Cellulosilyticum sp. I15G10I2: one gene and its partner. The protein of the gene in region 1 interacts with the protein of each later gene in a pairwise test. Links are inferred from orthologs where the notes say so. Each region holds a gene or a part of one and is shown on either strand. Other genes may lie near its edges.

Region 1 (7,632 bases):
ACCATAATCCACAACTTTAAGTACATTTACAGTTGTATTAAAGATCAGATCCCCTTGTAAGTTAACAGTAACCATTCCCTGTGCTGGTGTTTGGTTGGTCGTCTTAAGCCCTACCCCGCTTAAAACAAATCCCCCTGTAGATTGCACACTACTAAGGTCCGGTAATGTAAGTTCTAAAGTCTGTGCATCAATCTTTCTTAAATTTTGACTGCCTCCGGTTATTGTATCAAAACCTTTAATACCCTGTAATTTAGGCACTCCAAGCGATGGCATATCAAGGACAAACTCATAGTCATTAGAATTTAAAACCATTTGAATAGTATTTCTTTTATGATTTAACATCGCCTTATGAAAAGCTTGTGAATAAGGCTCTTCAATCACTAAATCAGCCATCACACTATCTCTTGTTGCAGTGCTTACTTTATCTGATGTAACTTTTCCCCTATAGTCCATTGACTTTGCAAAACTATGGGTATTTGCGCTTACAGCTGTATTATTATTATTAATCCTAACCGTAGCCACAGCTTCTTTGATCTGTGTATGCAGCGGGATCCTCAAACTCACACCCGCAAAAATCATTGCGTCCTTAACTCTTATCTGAAGCTCTTTATGATTTATTTTTAAAGTCTCTAATCGTGGCATACTCTCAGAAAAGGGCATCCCTTGTATTTCACCTATAATTTCATTGATGCCAGTTCCTACTGCCCATTCAGCACCTTCTAGTATCAAATAGAAAGTATCTTCGGGTTCTAGTTCATCTTTTAAATCTATCACTAAACGGGGAGCCCCTTGGGCTTCAATTACTTCATCTACGCCCACTGTTACTACCTTTGTAATTCTATTATCTGATGCGCTATAGCTGATCGTCGGAAACATTGTAAATATAATCGCTGAAACTAATAGATAAATGATACTTTTTTGCATTGTCATATCGAAAGTCCTCCTAGTCGTCCTATAATTGACGTCGATTTTTTAGATTCCTCTCCTCCATTATAAAGGATTAAAAAACATAATGACAATACAAGTACCCCTCTTCCCTTCAATTCCCTTGTTAATAATTAGTAGCCTCTAAACTCTTTTTCAACCTTATCTATAAATGCATCCCAGTTTTCAAGAATAAGTCTAGGACAGGCTTTACCACTAAAATGTTGATGTGTTGTAACCCTTGAAAGCGGTATTTTATAGTATTTCATAAGATAAGCAATAAGCTTAATTGCATTTTCTTCTGACTGTTCGTAATTGCCTGATTCACAAATCTCTATCCCGATTCCATATTCATTTCCGACTGATGAACCCGCGTGGTGAGCAACTTCATTAAGGGGGATAGCTTCTATAATCTCACGCTCATCTACTACAATATGCCATGAAGTATCTGAAGTGTTCGTTATATTGGTTAAGTAATTTCTTTCACTTCTTGCGTCACTTGTTTCATTGGCTGTGTTATGTACTACAATATATTTAATTTTTCTATGTCTGCCAGGCCTTTTTCCAGACTCTGGTATCGTATCAATTGTATACGGTATCCCTATTACTTTTTCTATATCTTTTTGCACAATAGGCTTTGGCTTTGGCTTTACCAGCATCGCTACGCCTATAAGCGCTATAAGTGTCATAATAAATACTGCATCTTTATAATATTGCCGCCTATGGCTTTTGTCTTTATATTGCTTCATGTTGTCTCCTTAACTTATCTATTTGATTCTTACTATGTCATTTTTCTATACCAGTCCCTCTTGGCATTATACTATAGATTGCTTAGAAAATCTATTTTAAAGATAGCTGGTAACTAAAGCCAGTCTTACCAAAAGCCAGCTGACTTTAGTGGTGGCTAAAGTCAGCTGGCTTTTTAAAAGTTTTATTGCTCTTGTTTATCAAGTTCTTGCTTATTAAATTCTTCTTCACTTACTAATCTAAAATCTATTGATCTTGTGATAGTATCTGTTTTTAGCACCTGTACATAGACCTTATCTCCCAAACGGTAGATTTGTTTTGTACGATCCCCGATCCATCTATGGCCTGCCTCATCATAAATATAATAATCATCTGCCATCTCATTCACATGAACAAGTCCTTCTACTGTATTAGGAAGTTCTACATAAACACCCCAAGAAGTTGTACCTGTAATAACTCCTCTAAATAACTGTCCAACAAATTGTTCCATATATTCAACTTTTTTAAGTTTAATGGTTTCTCTTTCAGCTTCTTCTGCACGTCTTTCACGCATTGAGGATTGCTTAGCCACCTCTGGCATTCTCTCAAACAGTACAGCTTCCTTTTTACCAGTAAGCTGATGATGTAGATTGTATTTAATAATACGATGAATCTGAAGATCCGGATATCTTCTGATAGGTGATGTAAAATGGCAGTAATAACGTGCGGCAAGTCCAAAATGCCCATTACATTCTGCAGTATATCTGGCCTGCTTCATCGAGCGAAGAAGCAGATGACTGATGATGCTTTCTTCTGGCTTATCTGCTATATCATCCAGTATTTTCTGCATATCTTTTGGATGTACCTTTTGAGCAGCACCCTTGATATTATAACCAAAGTTATTAATGAATTCTGTAAGTGCCAATATTTTCACTGGATCTGGATCTTCATGGCTACGGTAAACAAAAGGTTTTTCTTGCCAGAAGTAATCCTCTGCAATTGTCTCATTACATATAAGCATAAACTCCTCGATAATACGGGTTGCCACGTTTCTGTCATAAGGTTTGATTTCTATAGGTGTACCGTCTTTATCAAGAATAATTTTTGTTTCTTCAAAGTCAAAGTCTATCGAACCACGTTTCATACGTCTTTTACGCAGTAGATCCGCAAGGTCTCTCATGCTTTCAAACATAGGAATAAAATCTTTGTAACGCTCTTTAAGCGCCTCGTCTTCATCAATTAATATCTTTTTAACATTTGTATAAGTCATACGTTCATCAATCTTGATAACTGTTTCCATAATTTGATGGCTTTGTACATTTCCATGGGAGTCAATATCCATCATACATGTTAAGGCAAGTCTATCCACCCCTGCATTCAAAGAACAAATGCCATTACTTAGTTTATGTGGCAGCATAGGGATAACTCTGTCAACCAGATAGATACTTGTGCCCCGCTCAAGCGCTTCATCATCTAACGGATGTTTCTCTTTCACATAGTGCGTTACATCAGCAATATGTACGCCTAAACGATACATCCCGTTATCTAATCTTTCTATAGAAATAGCATCATCTAAATCCTTAGCATCTTCTCCATCAATTGTTACCATCTGAAGGGCTCTTAAATCTGTTCTCCCCTTTTTATCTTGCTCTGGTACCTCGGTTGGAATGTTTTCTACTTCGTCCATCACTTCTTTTGAGAATTCTCTTGGTAGATCATATTGATAAATAATAGAAAGAATATCTACCCCCGGATCATTAACATGTCCAAGAACTGATAATATTTGTCCCTCTGGATTTCTGCGTTCTTCTGCCCAATTCGTAATTTGAACAAGTACTTTATGTCCTGAAACTGCACCCTTAGAAAGTTTTTTTGGAATAAAAACATCTCTTGAATATTTTTGATCATCAGGCACAACAAAACCAAAATTTTCGCTCTCTTGATAAGTGCCGACTAAACTTTCTGGACCTCTTTGAAGAATTTCAATAATTTCTGCTTCTGCCCGTTTCTCGGATGTCGGTTGTTTTGTAATTCTGCACATAACTCTATCTTTATGCATAGCACCATTTACCCCTGATGCAGGAATAAAGATATCTTTCTCATCTTCATCAAGTATTAAAAAACCAAATCCTTTAGGATGTCCTTGAAAAGTTCCCGATACGAGATTAAAAGTTTGCGGCACAGCAAACTTGCCTCTTTTAGTCCTTATCACTTTACCTTCTTTAATAAGCTCTCCCAGCATTTCTTCGAGCTCTGGTCTATCAGCCGGCGGAACTTGGAGTATTGTCATAATCTCTTTAATTTTAAGTGGTACATAACTTGGGTGTTTCATCATATCAATTAAGATTTGTTTTCTTGTGGGTGTCTTAGATTGGTTTTCTTCATTTCTCATAAGATCAACTCTTTTCTTTTATAAAGTCATACTCATAGTGTTATTTTTCATCATATTCATAAATTTATTTATAGCTATTATACCCGATTATAGTTTGAATTACTCTTTAAACTAATAATAATCATTATACCATAGTGTACTATTTTTTTTAAGATAAAATATATTTTGATAAAAAAATACACCTTACATTGACAATGTAAAGTGCACTTTTTATTAGTTCAGAATCATAAGTACTAATGCAAGAATTACAAAAAGAGCTGCTGTAGCCTTAGTCCATCTTTCAAACTTACCTTCTAAACTATGTTTTTTGTTTTTATCCCAATAACTATTATTGCTGCTGCTTGTCCCTCCGCCTAGAGAACCAAGTCCTGCTGATTTACCTTCTTGAAGTAAAACAACTGTAATAATTGCAAGTGCTGCAATTACATAGATCACAGTTAAAACTATTTTTACTATGTCCATAGTTTAAAGCCTCCTTCAAACTGTAATGTTTACACATCTTTCCTTATCATATCATAGAGTCATAAAAAAAGCAATAAACTTACATACCATTAAAACTATTTTGCATCATCATCTGTCCGACATAAGCCAGCCCAATCCCTACTAAGGTAAAAAAGGTTTGCACACATACAACAACCCCTATACCTTTTTTAATACTGGTTCTTGTTACGACAGAGTAGCCAATAACTAATATAACAAGTGCCCAGATCGCTGGAAGGCTTAAGAGTTGAGCAATTACATTTAATGCAATATTCCCAGCTAACATATCTTCATCTAATAAAATAGGCAGGCCTAAAACAGTATGTGCTGTAGGAATAAAGAACGCAATTAATTTATCTACACACATCACCGCACTTCCAACCATTTGTGAAAAAAGCGCAACTACAAATAAAGAGCCAAATTTTCCTTTATCTTTTACAATAGCTTTTACTATTTGAATAAGCAAGGCTGTTAAAAAAGCACTTACAAATATCATAACAACTGCTGCTATGATCCCTGATATTTGTGTCATGGCATATCTTTGACCTATCATCTCTTCTGATATGCCGCTCATCCTAAACTGATCATATAGCGTTTGTTTCATAACAGGATTTATAAAAGTAAGTAATGTCGCTATAACTGTAAATAAAATAGAACCTATAATGCCTATAGCCATACCTTGTGGTGGTTCATGATAAAAATTTTCTTCCATCATCTTTTTAGGTGATGAAAATATATTAACAAAATGCATATACCAAGGTGTAATCTCTCTTGTTTCTTCTTCTATAATTTTTTCTCTATCAACTACGGCAAATCCTCCATCTAGAAGGTCTCTTTCTTGTTCACCTGACTGAAATTTTTCTTCATTCATTTTAGCTTCCCCCATCTTTATTTATTTAATCGTATTTATTATATAATAAGCTACTTGATAAAACAATTAACAATATTTTATATATTTTTAAGTTTATTCCTTGACGAATACCAACACATTGACTAATTAGTCATTATCCATTATATGTATAACCTGTATAGCTCAACCTATAAATGTGTTTTTGTATAACCCGTTTAAAAAGAATAAAAATTGGGCTTAGGAAGTCCTAAACCCATATATTTTAATAAATAATTATTGATTAAGATTAAAGAAAGATTTTTTGCCTTTAAACTGCGCAACATCTCCCAATTGCTCTTCGATACGAAGAAGCTGGTTGTATTTAGCTGTTCTGTCTGATCGTGCAGGTGCACCTGTTTTAATCTGTCCAGCATTAACAGCAACTACAATATCTGCTATTGTATCATCTTCCGATTCTCCTGAACGATGAGATACAACGGCTGTATATCCTGCTCGGTTAGCCATTTCAATGGCATTAAAAGTTTCTGTAAGGGTACCAATTTGATTAACTTTGATAAGAATCGAATTACCAATTTGTTTTTGGATACCTTTTTCTAAAATCTCAGTATTTGTTACAAATAAGTCATCTCCAACTAACTGAACTTTCTTGCCAAGTCTTTTTGTAAGAAGCTCCCAGCCTATCCAGTCGTTTTCTCCTACACCATCTTCTATAGAAATAATAGGGAATTTCTCTGTAAGGTTTTCATAGTAGTCTACCATTTCTTCTGATGTTCTTACAATTTGCTGGCCTGCCATTTTGCTTTCGCCTTCAAAATAATATTTGCCATCCTCTGCATTATATAACTCTGATGCAGCAGAATCTAATGCAATGGCTATTTGTTCACCTGGGGTATAGCCTGCTTTTTGAATAGCTTCTACAATAAGCGTTAATACCTCTTCTGCAGTTGAAAGGTCTGGGGCAAATCCACCTTCATCGCCAACACCGGTTGCAAGTCCTCTGCCATTAAGCACCTTTTTAAGGGTATGATAAACCTCTACACACATTTTAAGGGCTTCACTAAAAGATACTGCACCTACTGGCATAATCATAAATTCTTGAAGGTCAACTGTATTATCTGCATGCTGTCCGCCATTTAATATATTCATCATAGGCACTGGAAGTACTTTTGCATTAATCCCGCCTAGATACTGATATAATGGCAGTTTAAGTGCTTTTGCAGCAGCTTTGGCTACCGCCATAGATACTCCTAAAATAGCATTTGCACCAAGTTTTGATTTGGTAGGTGTGCCATCTAGATCGATCATCATTTGGTCTATTGTACTTTGATCAATAGCATTCATCCCAATAATACTTTCGGCAATGATTTTATTCACATTATCTACTGCTTTTTTAACACCTTTACCACCATATCTTGAAGCATCTTCATCTCTAAGTTCAATGGCTTCTCTTTCTCCAGTTGATGCGCCAGATGGTACAATTGCACGTCCAACATAGTCACCTTCTACAACAACTTCAACTTCTATAGTGGGGTTCGCTCTAGAGTCTAATACTTCTCTTGCAAATACATCTAGAATTTCAATATATCCCTTCATAATCAAAGCCTCCCATTTCTGTTTAATATTCTAAACTATTTTTACCGCATTAAAGCCAATTTATGCATCATAAGTGTTTACTTATTCCTGCTTTTAACTGACTTCTTAAGAAAATCATCGCTACACTTGTATGAGCTATTTCTTATATCTATATGTTGACATATTTACAAACTTATATCAAGGTATAATTTCAATAAATTGTTTAAGTATTTCTCTGTTTTTACATCTGTTTTTGATAATGCTAAAAAAGAATAACTGTGGATGCAGTTCCTTGACAACGTCCGCAAGAGGGGGAGTATAGCTATCCTCCCCCCCCCTCGCGGCCCGTTTGCCAGTAACATTTAATACTCCATTACCCCTTTAATTTAATAAAAAATAGCGCATCAGCCTTTATATAAGACATGACGCACTATTTTTAATCTTTTAGATTGTAATTCATATTGCTATATTGCTACTTTTGAAGTAAAGACTCCCCAGTCATTTCTGCTGGTTTATCCATTCCCATCATCTCAAGAAGTGTTGGCGCTATATCTGCAAGCTTGCCGCCTTCTTTAAGCGTTACACCCTCTTTGTAATTCACAAGGACAAAGGGTACAGGATTAATTGTATGTGCTGTAAATGGTTCATTATTTGTATAATCAATCATTTGCTCTGCATTGCCGTGGTC
Region 2 (12,939 bases), on another replicon or contig:
TCCAGTAAGTAACCCTACTTCTATTTTAAATGGTAGCATAAGTTCTCTTAAAAATTCATAGTGCTGAATAGCCAAAACTTCTGTAGGTGCCATAAGTGCTGCCTGATGATCATTCTGTAGTGCTAAAAATAATGCAATTGCCGCAATAACTGTTTTTCCTGATCCTACATCCCCCTGAACCAATCTGTTCATCGCCATTTTATTTTTCATATCTTCCATGATCTCATTAAGTACGTACTTTTGAGCATTCGTAAGTTCATATGGCAGTTTATCTAAAAACAGACTCAATGTATCAGGTATTTTATAAGCTATACCAAGTGTTTTTTTTGAAAAATCAGATTTAAGACTGTATAAGGCAAGCTGTAGCATAAATAGTTCTTCAAAAACCAACCTTTTTCTAGCTTCAAAAAAAGCCTCTGAATTTTGTGGGAAATGTATATTCATAACCGCATTCTTCTTATCTACCAGCTGATATTCTTTTCTGATAGACTGTGGCAAATAATCTATAATAAAAGGCATACATAAATCCAGACTTTTTTCTATAAGACCTCTTATCACCTTCTGTGATAATTTATAGGTCGCATTATAAATAGGGGTAATCTTTGCAATTTGCTCAATCTGATTAGGTACCGCTACTTTTTCATACTCTGGAGATTCCATTTCTATCTTTGCATACTTATGTTTTATTTTGCCATAAAATAAGTACTGTTCTCCCACTTCAAAGTTGTTTTTCATATAAGCTTGTCCATAAAAAACAATATAAATGCTTCCTGTTTCATCCTTTACTCTAAAGCTCACAATGATCTTGCCTGCTTTTTTAGTTATTTGAGGTTTTGAAACAATTGCTGCCAGAATATTATTATGCTCATTCATGACACACTCACTAATAGGCGTAATCTTTCTTCTGTCTTCATATTCTCTCGGGTAGTGTTCAATCATATCTTTTAATGTGTAGATTTGCAGCCTATTAAGCTTTGCAGCTACCTGGGCCCCAACTCCTTTTAAAGTAAGTATCGACTGATTTAACACCATAAAACTACCTCCTAAACTAACCTAAACTAAAAGTGCCGATAAAAATCGGCACTTCCTACTCTTTTTTCACTTCTTATTACCTATTATTCTGCCGATATCATAAAATAATAGACAGGTTGGCTGCCGTTATAAAGTTCTATATCTGCATCTTGATAGATATTTTCAGCGTCTAATTTAAAAGCCTTTGCTGTTTCTTCTGTAATATCTTCACCATAGTAGATCGTCACAACTTCAGCATCTTCTTTCATCTGTTTAAGTAATGACATAAAAGTTTCTTTAAGATCTTTGTGATGTACTACTATTTTACCTTCTAAAATCCCTAAATATTCACCCTCTATAATGTTTTCGCCTTCTATCACCGTATCTCTGACCGCTATTGTAATTTGAGCTGTTTCTACAAGCGCAATCGCTTCCTTCATATCGGCGATAACGGTACTGGCATCTTTTGACGTGCCGTCTTGTGCAATCATAGCAGCTATACCTTGCGGTAATGTTTTTGTAGGTACTACATGCACTTTAACTTCTTCCTCTATAATAGCTGCTTGCTCTGCTGCCAGAATAATATTTTTGTTATTTGGAAGAACTATGACTTCATTTGCATGACATTTTTTAATAGCACTTAGAATATCCTCTGTGCTTGGATTCATAGTCTGTCCACCTTCAATGACTACATCCACACCAAGGCTCTGCATGATTTCCGAAATGCCACTTCCGGCAGCTATCGCAACAAAAGCTAAGTCCTTTTTAGGTACGTGGCTTTCAGTTTCTTGGGAAGCATTATCATGAAAAATAGAGGAATGCTGTGTACGCATATTCTCAATTTTAATATGATTAAGTGCGCCAAACTCTAAGCCTTTTTGGAGGGCAAGCCCTGGGTTATCTGTATGAACATGTACTTTAATATAGGTTTCGTCAGATACAACAACAATACTATCTCCAATACTCTCTAAATAGGACTTAGTGCCTTCTTCATCATATTCTAAGCTCTGTACTCTTTCCACAATAAATTCGGTACAATATCCAAATGTGATGTCTTCAGTTTTGAAGTTCTTAAGCGCACTAAAGGCTGCTACACTTGAGCTGATTTCTGGTTTTTCAATTTCAACTTCAAGGTTCTCTATGATAACTCTAGCAGCACCTTCAAGAATACATAATAGTCCTTGTCCCCCAGCATCTACGACTCCAGCTTCTTTTAAAACTGGCAGCATATCAGGGGTTTGGCTTAATATCATATACCCATGTTCTAATACTACTTTTATAAATGTCTCGATATCTGAAGTCTCAAGACTAATTTCTAGTGCTTTAATCGCAACTTCTCTTGCAACGGTAAGTATTGTGCCCTCTTTAGGCTTCATAACTGCTTTGTAAGCTGTATCAACACCCTTTTGAAAAGCATTAGCAAGAACAATTGTATCTACTTCTACGTGTTCTTCAATCCCTTTTGCAAAGCCCCGAATAAGCTGTGATAAAATGACACCTGAGTTCCCCCTTGCACCTCTTAATGAACCCACAGCTGCCGCTTTAACAACTTCTGCAGCACTGCTGCCATCTACCATCCCTACTTCTTTGGCTGCAGCTAACATTGTTAGCGACATATTTGTACCTGTGTCTCCATCTGGGACTGGAAATACATTGAGTTCATTTATCATTTGTTTCTTTTCATCTAGCAGCTGGGCTCCTGCTATAATCATTGCCTGCAATTGCTTTGCCTCTATTGCTTTTAATTTCACCTTATATGCCTCCTCAAACCTTTCGTTCTTTAAAACAGCTTTTATTCTTTATCTACTCTTACACCTTCAATAAATATTTTAATGTGCTCTACGTCTATGCCTAGAATATCTTTTACTTTATATTTTACTGTACTCATTAAATTATCAGCTACTGCTGAGATCTTTGTACCGTATTCTACTACAATATGAAAATCAATGCTTACATTGTTTTCATTTAAGCGTACAGCTACACCACGGGTTAAACTATCCCCTTTTAAAAGATGAACAATACCATCTTTAACATTACGTGCTGCCATACCGACTATCCCGTAACACTCCATGGCTATGATTCCGCTTATTTGTGCAATAACATCCTCATCAATCACAATATTTCCATATTCGCTCGTAAATTTACTTGGCATATAACAGTCCTCCTAATCTCTACCCATCTCATTTATATGAGTCATATTATTTCTATAGATTTCACATCTTTAAATTTTAGTTATTCATCATAATAGGTGATGTGAAATCCTTCTGAGAAACAACATGATAGTAATGAATAACTCAAAGTTATATGTTGTTTCTCTATAATATTATCAACTTCACATCATTATATCACATAGTCTCTTGAGAAAAAAGTGGTAATCCTCTTAAAAAATTTCTAACCTAATCTATAAAAAATAAAACGCAATCAATACTTGAAATATTATCTATTATCTGCTACAATATAGTTTGTTATGTCACGGATTTAAAATCAAGGAGGTGTTCAAAGTGGCAAAATGTGAAATCTGTTCAAAAAACGTACATTTTGGTATTAAAGTTAGCCACTCTCATAGAAGATCTAATAAAATGTGGAAATCAAACGTTAGAAAAGTTAGAGTAGCTCAAAATGGAGCTGTTAAAACTATGAACGTATGTACACGTTGTTTACGTTCTAACTTAGTTGCACGTGCCTAATTAATGAATTTAAGATTGCTCTTTACTTAAAAAGCGGACATCCTTTAAGATGTTCGCTATTAATTTTTTATGCGTTTTATAATTAACATCTAAACATACCACATCCGATTCCTATAAGGATAATAGCTGTCGTAAAAATCCATCCAAGTGCGGGTATAATAATGACCATCAGCATACCTAGCCCTATACAAAAACAGCAAAGACCTGTTATTCTTCGTTTCATAACATTTCCTACCTTCTTTGTTAGTTATCTATAATTATAATATTCTTACATACAAAAAAAGAGCACGATTGGCTCATTTTTTATGAATTTATCATTAATCAACTGCTTTGATAACTAATAACAATCCTTTTTCTATTGAAATGGTCGCTTTCTCACTTACCATATAATTACTTACCCCACAAGGCTTCCCCTGTCTTAATATACCGTTTTGCAGCCTGTATCCAAGTGCTGTTGTATAAATACCTGACACTTCACTGCTAAAAGGCAATAAACTTATAAACGTACCCGGCTCACCATTTATTTCAATAAACTTATCAATAAGATATACCACATTATAAGGATTTATGAGTCTTGCAGCAACTTTTTGACCAAGCGCCTTATACAAAAGATGTACATTTGCCAGCGTATGATCTAACCTCGTTCCCACCCCGCCATAAATGTCTACCCTGCTTGCTCCTTTATCTATAGCTTTATCAAGGGCTATTTCAGTATCCGTCTCATCTTTTACAGAAGAAAAACTTTGTACACTAACATGTTTATCCTTAAAAAAATCTAGATCCTGCGCCACCCCACTATCAAAATCTCCAACTATAAGGTCTGGTACAATCCCTAAAACTTTTGCATGCTTCATGCCATTATCAGCACAAATAATATAATCATACGTATCAATATCCCTGCAAAAGGAATAGTCTCCATAGTCCCCATTCGCAAATATTAGGCATTTCATCCTCTAGTCCTCATAAGTTTTAAACGCTTGTAAAAATTTCTGTGCATTATTTGCTGTAGCCGTGCCATTAAATACTGATGAGCCAGCTACAATAAGGTTTGCCCCCGCATCTACTATCCTTTTTACGTTATCAAGGGTTACGCCGCCATCTACTTCTATTAATAAATTTTGATTATATTTATCAGCCAATTGTTTAACTTCTTGAAGTTTGCAAAGAGAATATGGAATAAATTTTTGTCCTCCAAATCCTGGATTAACCGACATAATCAGTACCAAATCAACATCTTCTATAATAGGCCTAAGATGGCTTACAGGTGTCCCAGGATTAATAGATACTCCAGCCTTCATACCCAATGCATGAATAGCTTGTATTGTTCTATGGATGTGACGGGTTGCTTCTAAATGAACTGTTAAAATATCTGTTCCCGCCTCTTTAAAATCCTCTAGAAATTTATCAGGATTATCAATCATAAGATGAACATCCATTATCCCTGTAATGTGCTTTCTTATAGACTTTGCAATAGGTGCACCAAGCGTAATATTCGGCACAAAACTGCCATCCATTACATCTACATGAATATATTTTACGCCTGCCTGCTGCACGCATTTAATATCTCTTTCTAGATTGGAAAAATCTGCTGATAATATCGAGGGTGCTAAATTAACCATTTTACCATCTCCTTATATCTTGTAATTGATTATAATAAGTTATATAACTGTCATATCTCGGTTTTAAAACCTTACCAGTTTCCAAGGCTTGTTTAACTGCACACCCAGGTTCATGTGTATGTGAGCATCCATTAAATTTGCATAATCCCTCGTAAATTTTGAACTCTCTAAAATAATATCTCAAATCATCTTTATCAATACCTTCTAATTGAAGAGAGGTAAAACCTGGCGTATCCAGAACAAACCCACCCATACTAAGTGGAATAAGCTCTACATGCCTTGTAGTGTGTTTACCTCTTTTAATCTTATGGCTCATTTCGCCTGTTTCTAGACTTAATCCTTTTTCAATTGTATTTAATAATGTAGATTTGCCTACACCTGAAGGTCCTGCAAAAACAGTAGTCCGATCTTTTAGTTTTGCTTTTAGAAGTTCAATATTGATTGCCTTTTTTGCGGATAGGCATAAGACTTCATAGCCCACTTGTGTATAAGTCTCTACCACATTGTGGTAGTCTTCTTCCTTGCCATCATCAATCTTATTAAGAACGATATAAGGTGTAATATTTTCTTTTTCAATCGTAATCAGAAATCTATCTAGGAGATCTAAATGAATTTCTGGATAAGTTACCGAAAATACAACAATGGCTTGGTCAATATTTGCAACCGGGGGCCTTATCAAGCTATTTTTTCTATCTAGTATCTCTTCTATGACTGCGACTTGGTATTTATCTCCAGAATTTTCTTCTGTACCTAATGTAATCAGAACATTATCCCCTATTAAGGGGACAATATTATCTTTTCTAAATTTACCTCGTGCTTTACACTCATAGATTGTCTGATCAGCTTCTACATAATAAAATCCTGCAATGCCCTTTATAATAGTACCTTGTACCATACTGCTACACCTCATTAAAGTCAATTTCATCCTGATAAGACGGTATCGTCTTCCCATCAAAATAAGTGTCTAGCGTACCTTTTCCTTTTCCTTTTATAGGAATATTCAATGGGAATTGATCTTTATTAACTTGTTGATCAAAAACTATTTTAGAGCCATCTTCAGTTGTAAGTTTAATCATCACATGATAAACGTCTTTTGTTTCAATATCAAAAGGTATATTGGCTAACGTAAATATTTTAGTAACAACGTTGTTATCTGATGGCTTTGGTGTATCTGGTATTGTTTCCTCCGGCTCAGGCTGAACTTCTTCTTTCTTGCCTTTGCTGATCACCACATCAATTGCAGTCCCTTCTTCAACTTGTCTGTTAGGACTAACTGTTTGACTGATAATTAGACCTTGGGAAACTGTATCACTATAATCTTCTTTACGTGCTCCTAGCCTTAACTTTTCATTGCGCAGACTTATCTCTGCATCCTGTACCGTCATATTTGCTAGATTAGGCACATTGGCTAATACCACCTGAGGACCTTTACTTACAATGAGCGTTACTCTTGTTTCTGGTGAGATACGTCCCCCAGATACTGGTGTTTGATCCATAATCTTACCTACTTCAACAATGTTATCATAGGCACCTTCGATATCATAGGATAGACCATACTCATTTAAGAGTTTTTCAGCACTCAGCCGATCTAATCCAATTAAATCAGGTATGGTTCTGTCTGGTTCTTCAGCTGTAACCTCTCCAGCTAGTGTAACCTCTATCACTGTATTAGGCTTCACACGGTTATTCTCACCAGGATTTTGTTTAAAAACAGTTCCTTCAGGTACTGTATCAGTTGCTTCTTCACCTATAACACTTAACTTTAATTTATAGGATTTAAGAAGATTTTCAGCTTGCTCTAACGTTTTACCTGTAAGATTAGGTACAAGTACTTCCTTTGATTTATTCATCCCAGGAAGCCATACAACAAGCGCTACAGTAATAATAGATATTAATACTAAAGTAGCTAATACTCCGCCTACACTCACAAGTACTTTATAAAGTGTAGAAATTTCTTCTTCCTCTTCTTCTTTTACCTCTAGATTTGGACCTTCCGTATAAATACTTGAACTTTTAAGGCTGGTATTTTTATTCAATTTATTACCATTATTTCTGATATATTCAGTTTCAACATCTGTTAACAAGATCGTATGATCCGATACTTCATTACTTTCTACAATGTATCCAGGATTACCCAGGATACCTTTCATGTCTTTTAGCATCTCATCTGCATTTTGATATCTTGCTGCTTGGCTTTTATGCGTTGCTTTTAAAATAAGCTTTTCCAAGTTAGGCATGACATCAGGGTTAAATGTAGTAGGCAGTGGTAAATCTTCATTAATATGCTTAAGTGCTATTGAAATATGCGAATCTGCTTCAAAAGGTAATTTTCTTGTGGCAAGTTCAAATAGCACAATACCAGATGAATACAAATCACTTGTTTCATTAACATATTTGCCTTTAGCCTGCTCTGGAGAAAAATAATGCACTGAACCGATGGCATTACCCGTTGCCACAACAGTAGAAGAATCAACGGCTTTAGCAATACCAAAATCAGTAACTTTTAAAACATTATCATGAGTTACTAATATATTTTGAGGTTTAATATCTCTATGAATAATCTTTTTTCTATGGGCATGTCTTAGTGCTGATACAATTTGTACACCAAACTCTAACACCATTTTAGAGTCAAATGGTCCCTCTTCGGCAATCAGATCTTTTAAAGTCTTACCTTCCACATATTCCATTACAATATAATGCAGGTCTTGATCACTCCCTACATCATAAATACCTACAATATTAGGATGCGAAAGACTCGCTGCTGCTAAGGCTTCTTTTCTAAATTTAGCTACAAATTCCTCATCTGTAACAAACTCTTCGCGAAGCACTTTAATGGCTACAAATCTTTGCAATCTATTGCACTTTGCTTTATAAACGATAGACATACCACCTGCGCCTATCTTTTCAATAACTTCATAGCGATCCCCTAGTATCGTTCCTGGTGTTATCATCATTTGTTCACCTCGTATTTCTTTGCAATTACAACTGCTATATTATCTAATCCGCCTTGTTCATTTGCTTCTTGTATTAATGTATCTACTATCTTTTCTAAATCTTCTTCATGATCATATACAATCTTGTGTATAACAGAATCCGTAATCATAGATGTGAGGCCGTCTGAACATAATATGATATACTCTACTTTACCCATATCATACATCAAAGTATCTATCTTTACTTTTTCATATGTACCAACCGCCCGCGTAATAATGTGCCTTTGTGGATGCTCTTTAAGTTCAATTTCTGAAATATAACCCTGTGTAAGCATTTCCTGAACCAACGAGTGATCAGTAGTTGCTTGAAAAATACTATTACGATTGATAAGATACAAACGCGTATCACCCACATGGGCTAAATATAAAATATCCTCAATGACAGTTGCCACAGTAAAGGTGGTACCCATGCCTTTATAGCTCTCATCATGCATTGCCTGTTCGTAAATCATATGGTTAGCATGCAAAATGCCCATTTTAATAAGTCTTATAATATCTTCTCTTGTTTTAATATCCAGTGTATCATGTGTCTCAACATAGCTGCAAAAAGATTCAATAGCTAGTTTGCTCGCTGTTCCACCAGCTTTATGCCCACCCATGCCATCTGCCACAATGTATAGATTAGGTAGAATGCCTACAGGCTTATCTGAAACAAATAAAGCATCTTCATTTTTTTTTCTTTTCTTGCCAATATCTACTTTGCCAATAGCTATCACGCTATTCACCTCGCTCTTTAATATACCTGTTACGTAGTTGTCCACAGGCCGCATCAATATCTGACCCAAGCTTTCTGCGCAAGGTAGTTTGTATACCATATGCACTTAATAATTTCATAAATTTCTCTATACTTGAAACATGGCTGCTTTTATACGTCCTCTCTTCTACCTGATTAACAGGTATGAGATTAACATGGCATAAAAGACCGCTTAAAAGCTTGCCTAATTCTCTGGCATCTTCTTCTGTATCATTCTCTCCCTCTATAAGTGCATACTCAAAAGTAATTCTTCTGCTTGTTTTTTCTGTATAATATCTGCAAGCCTTTAGTATATCAGCTATTAAATATTTGTGTGCTATAGGCATGATCCTTTTTCTTTTTTCATCTGTAGGTGCATGGAGTGATACAGCTAAAGTAACTTGCATCATCATATCCGCAAGTTCATAAATAGCCGGTACAAGTCCGCAAGTAGACAATGTAATGTGTCTTTGCCCAATATTCTGTCCAAGCTTACTATTAATCAGCTGAATAAATTGCATCGTAATATCAAGCTTTTCTAACGGCTCACCACTTCCCATTATAACAATGTTAGAAATACGCTCTTTGATGTCTTCCTGTACTTTATAAATCTGTGCCAGCATTTCTCCCGCTGAAAGATTTCTAACAAGTCCGCCTATAGTCGACGCGCAAAACTTACATCCCATTCTGCATCCTACTTGAGATGAGATACATATAGAATTCCCATGTTTATATCGCATCAAAACACCTTCTATTATATGTGAATCTTGGAGTTCAAACAAGTATTTTATGGTTCCGTCTAATTGAGAAGTATATTTTTTTGCTATTTTCATCTGAATGATAGGATAATCCTGCTTTAACTTTTCTCTAAGACCATGGGGAATGTTGGTCATTTCATCGTAATCCCATATCATCTTTTTATGAAGCCACTCAAAAAGCTGCTTAGCTCTAAAGGCACTTTCTCCATAAGTTTTCATAAGCTCTTGCAGCGTCGTTAAATCTTTGCTTGTAATATCGTTCATAGATTATATCCTCTTTTTCTTAAAGGCTGCTATAAAAAACCCATCTGTGTCTGCTACAAAAGGTAAAATTTGAACCATGCCTTGATTCTTGATATAAGCATGCAGTTCTTTAGGTATAGTATCTGCTATATCGTATAATTCTAAACCTAATTCATCTGCAATATAGGAGGCCATCTCTTCATTTTCCGGCTTTGAAAGGGTACAAGTACTATAAACTAAAACCCCTCCTTCTTTAACATACTTTACAGCATGATTAACCAATGCCTTTTGCAGCTGAACAATTCCCTTTAAATCCTGAAGACTCTTGCTATAGCGTATATCAGGCTTTCGCTTCATAATACCAAGACCCGAACAGGGCGCATCTAAAAGCACACGGTCAAATGCCCCTATCCATTCTTTACGAAATAGTGTCCCATCTTGAAGTACGGGTTTAATAATATCTACGCCCATTCTTTTTGCATTTTTTTCAATAAGCTCAAGCTTATGAGCGTGGACGTCTGCACTTATGATTTCGCCTTTGTTTTGCATAAGTTCTGCCATATGAATAGATTTACCGCCCGGTGCACTGCACATATCTAAAATATGCTCACCTGGTTTTGGTCTGACTACTTTAGCAACTAACATCGCACTTTCATCTTGCACCGTCCACATCCCTTCTTTAAACGAAGAAAGATTTTGCAAATTATCTACCTGTTTAATATACAAAGCTTCATCTAATAAATTGCCTGGTTCAAATAAAATGTTTTCTTGATTTAAAATTTCCATAACTTCTTTTTTTGATGTACATAATGTGTTAATACGAATACATACTCGGGCTCTCTCATTAAGTGCACTGCAGATCTTTTCAACTAAGTCTTCCGGATATACCGCTAACCATTCTTTTATAATCCAATCGGGTATCGCATAAATAATGCTTAGATAACCTGTTAAATCTTTATTTTTATCAGGATAAGCTATTTTTTCTTTATTTCTATCTATCTCACGCAGCACCCCGTTAATAAATCCTGACAAGTTACCAAATTTTCTTTTTTTAACAATATTAACAGCCTCATTAATAACAGCAGAAACGGGTACTTTATCTAAATAAAACATTTGATAAACACTCATTCTCATTACGTTTCTTATAAGAGGCTTCATCTTACGGATAGGTGTCTTTGAAAAAGAATTAATAATATAGTCTAATTTCAATCTATATTTTAAGGTACCGTATACAACTTCAGTAATAAAAGGCTTGCTTTTTGGTTCTGTATGATTTAACGCTTGTTTTAGCAGAAGTTGTGCATAAGTTTTATCTTTTTCTATCTCCATAAGTAGATCCACAACTTGTTCTCTTGCGTTTTTAGTATTCATAATAATTCCTTTCTCTCTTGCCTCTTTATCATCCTAGCTAGAAGTCTAAAGAGAGCTGTCCGGCTATGTTATTTATTATATAAACAATAAGTAAAAGACGCTAAATTAAGCGCCTTTTAGTTATTTCTTCTGTTACTCATCAAAATAAGTCTTAATAAAGATAAAATAGATACCATTGCAGCTGCAACATAAGTAAGCGCCGCTGCATTAAGTACTTTTTTGGCGCCGTCTAGTTCCTGTGGTCCTAAAATTCCGCTCGCCTCCAAGCTAACTAACGCTCTTTTTGAAGCATCAAACTCAACAGGAAGTGTAATAATTGTAAATAAAGTGGTTATTGCAAATAAAAGAATACCTATCTGAAGAAACGGCCCTGCAGTAATAAGCCCTAAAATGACAAGCGGCATAGACAATCTGCTTGCAAAATTAGTTGCAGGATATAATGCATGTCTAAATCTTAAAAAAGCATAATCATCTGCATCTTGAATGGCATGACCTACCTCGTGGGCCGCAACACCTAATGCTGCAATGGAATTTGCTCCATATACCGTTTGTGAGAGGGCTAGTTCTTTTTTAATAGGATCATAAAAATCGGTCATTGATCCTCTTATAGGCTTAATAGGAATGTTAATGTTATTCATCATTAAAATACGTTTTGCCGCCTCTTCTCCATTATACCCCGATAAACTTCTTATCTTGGAATACTTATTAAAAGTATTTTGCACCTTCATGCTTGCATATAATGGGATAATCATAATGATAATTGCCATTAATAAAAATATTCCACTGCCGCCATAACCATAGCCCAAGTATCCAAAACCCATAATATTCACTCCTTATCATTATATTCCAAGCATAATACCTTCATCAATTGTATTACCTTTAATATACTCTGATACTGGCATACGCTTTTTATTTGGCATTTGTATTTCTTGTATCAGTAAGCTTCCCTCTCCTGTTTGCACGCATATTCCCTTTTTATCTGCACTAATAATAGTCCCAGCTTTAAATTCAGTTGTAGTGTCTATAGGCTGTACCTGCCAGATTTTCATGGTCTCCCCTTTATAATAGGTATAACCAGTTGGCCAAGGATTTAAACCTCGCACCAACGCATCTATAACATAACTTGGTTTATTCCAGTCTATTTCTCCTAAAACTTTACTGATCATAGGAGCATAAGTACTTTTAGTATCATCCTGTTTTTGCCTTGTGAGGCCGCCTCCTGTTATTATAGGCAATGCTTCTTTTAAGGTTTGGGCACCTACTATTTTCATTTTATCATGTAAGCTGGCATAGGTATCTTCTTGAGTAATAGGTATTTCTTTTTTTAGAAGCATATCACCCGTATCCATGCCTTGATCCATGTACATAATCGTTACCCCTGTAACTGTATCTCTGTTAATAATAGACCATTGAATAGGCGCAGCCCCTCTATACTTAGGTAAGAGTGACCCATGTATATTAATGCATCCATACTTAGGAATATCCAGAACATTTTGTGGAAGTATTTGACCAAATGCTACTACT

What was found.
Region 2: the proteins of eno (region 1) and rpe interact in binary tests that used the Escherichia coli proteins (3 or more experiments, as listed by UniProt). The link is inferred for Cellulosilyticum sp. I15G10I2 from one-to-one orthologs.

Annotation. Positions count from the first base shown.
Region 1 is NZ_FMMP01000019.1:79,551-87,182, reverse strand. What follows is about bases 4,806-7,632. They hold eno (phosphopyruvate hydratase), read right to left. Parts: upstream 6,966-7,632; coding sequence 5,646-6,965; downstream 4,806-5,645. Other genes in these bases: gpmI (2,3-bisphosphoglycerate-independent phosphoglycerate mutase), read right to left, coding at 7,417-7,632; BN3326_RS17265 (YIP1 family protein), read right to left, coding at 4,806-5,393. In the rest of the region: BN3326_RS17285 (copper amine oxidase N-terminal domain-containing protein), read right to left, coding at 1-930; BN3326_RS17280 (peptidoglycan recognition protein family protein), read right to left, coding at 1,059-1,673; rnr (ribonuclease R), read right to left, coding at 1,856-4,042; preprotein translocase subunit SecG, read right to left, coding at 4,256-4,504; more of BN3326_RS17265, read right to left, coding at 4,584-4,805. UniProt on the Escherichia coli protein: Catalyzes the reversible conversion of 2-phosphoglycerate (2-PG) into phosphoenolpyruvate (PEP). It is essential for the degradation of carbohydrates via glycolysis.
Region 2 is NZ_FMMP01000006.1:1,208,681-1,221,619, forward strand. Bases 3,485-6,371 are described here. They hold rpe (ribulose-phosphate 3-epimerase), read right to left. Parts: upstream 5,318-6,371; coding sequence 4,652-5,317; downstream 3,485-4,651. Other genes in these bases: rpmB (50S ribosomal protein L28), read left to right, coding at 3,513-3,698; BN3326_RS21935 (hypothetical protein), read right to left, coding at 3,781-3,921; BN3326_RS05890 (thiamine diphosphokinase), read right to left, coding at 4,016-4,648; rsgA (ribosome small subunit-dependent GTPase A), read right to left, coding at 5,319-6,212; pknB (Stk1 family PASTA domain-containing Ser/Thr kinase), read right to left, coding at 6,217-6,371. Outside these bases: ATP-dependent DNA helicase RecG, read right to left, coding at 1-1,032; BN3326_RS05875 (DAK2 domain-containing protein), read right to left, coding at 1,116-2,762; BN3326_RS05880 (Asp23/Gls24 family envelope stress response protein), read right to left, coding at 2,804-3,163; more of pknB, read right to left, coding at 6,372-8,271; BN3326_RS05910 (Stp1/IreP family PP2C-type Ser/Thr phosphatase), read right to left, coding at 8,268-9,035; dual-specificity RNA methyltransferase RlmN, read right to left, coding at 9,028-10,065; 16S rRNA (cytosine(967)-C(5))-methyltransferase RsmB, read right to left, coding at 10,069-11,415; BN3326_RS05925 (zinc metallopeptidase), read right to left, coding at 11,532-12,236; fmt (methionyl-tRNA formyltransferase), read right to left, coding at 12,255-12,939. UniProt on the Escherichia coli protein: Catalyzes the reversible epimerization of D-ribulose 5-phosphate to D-xylulose 5-phosphate.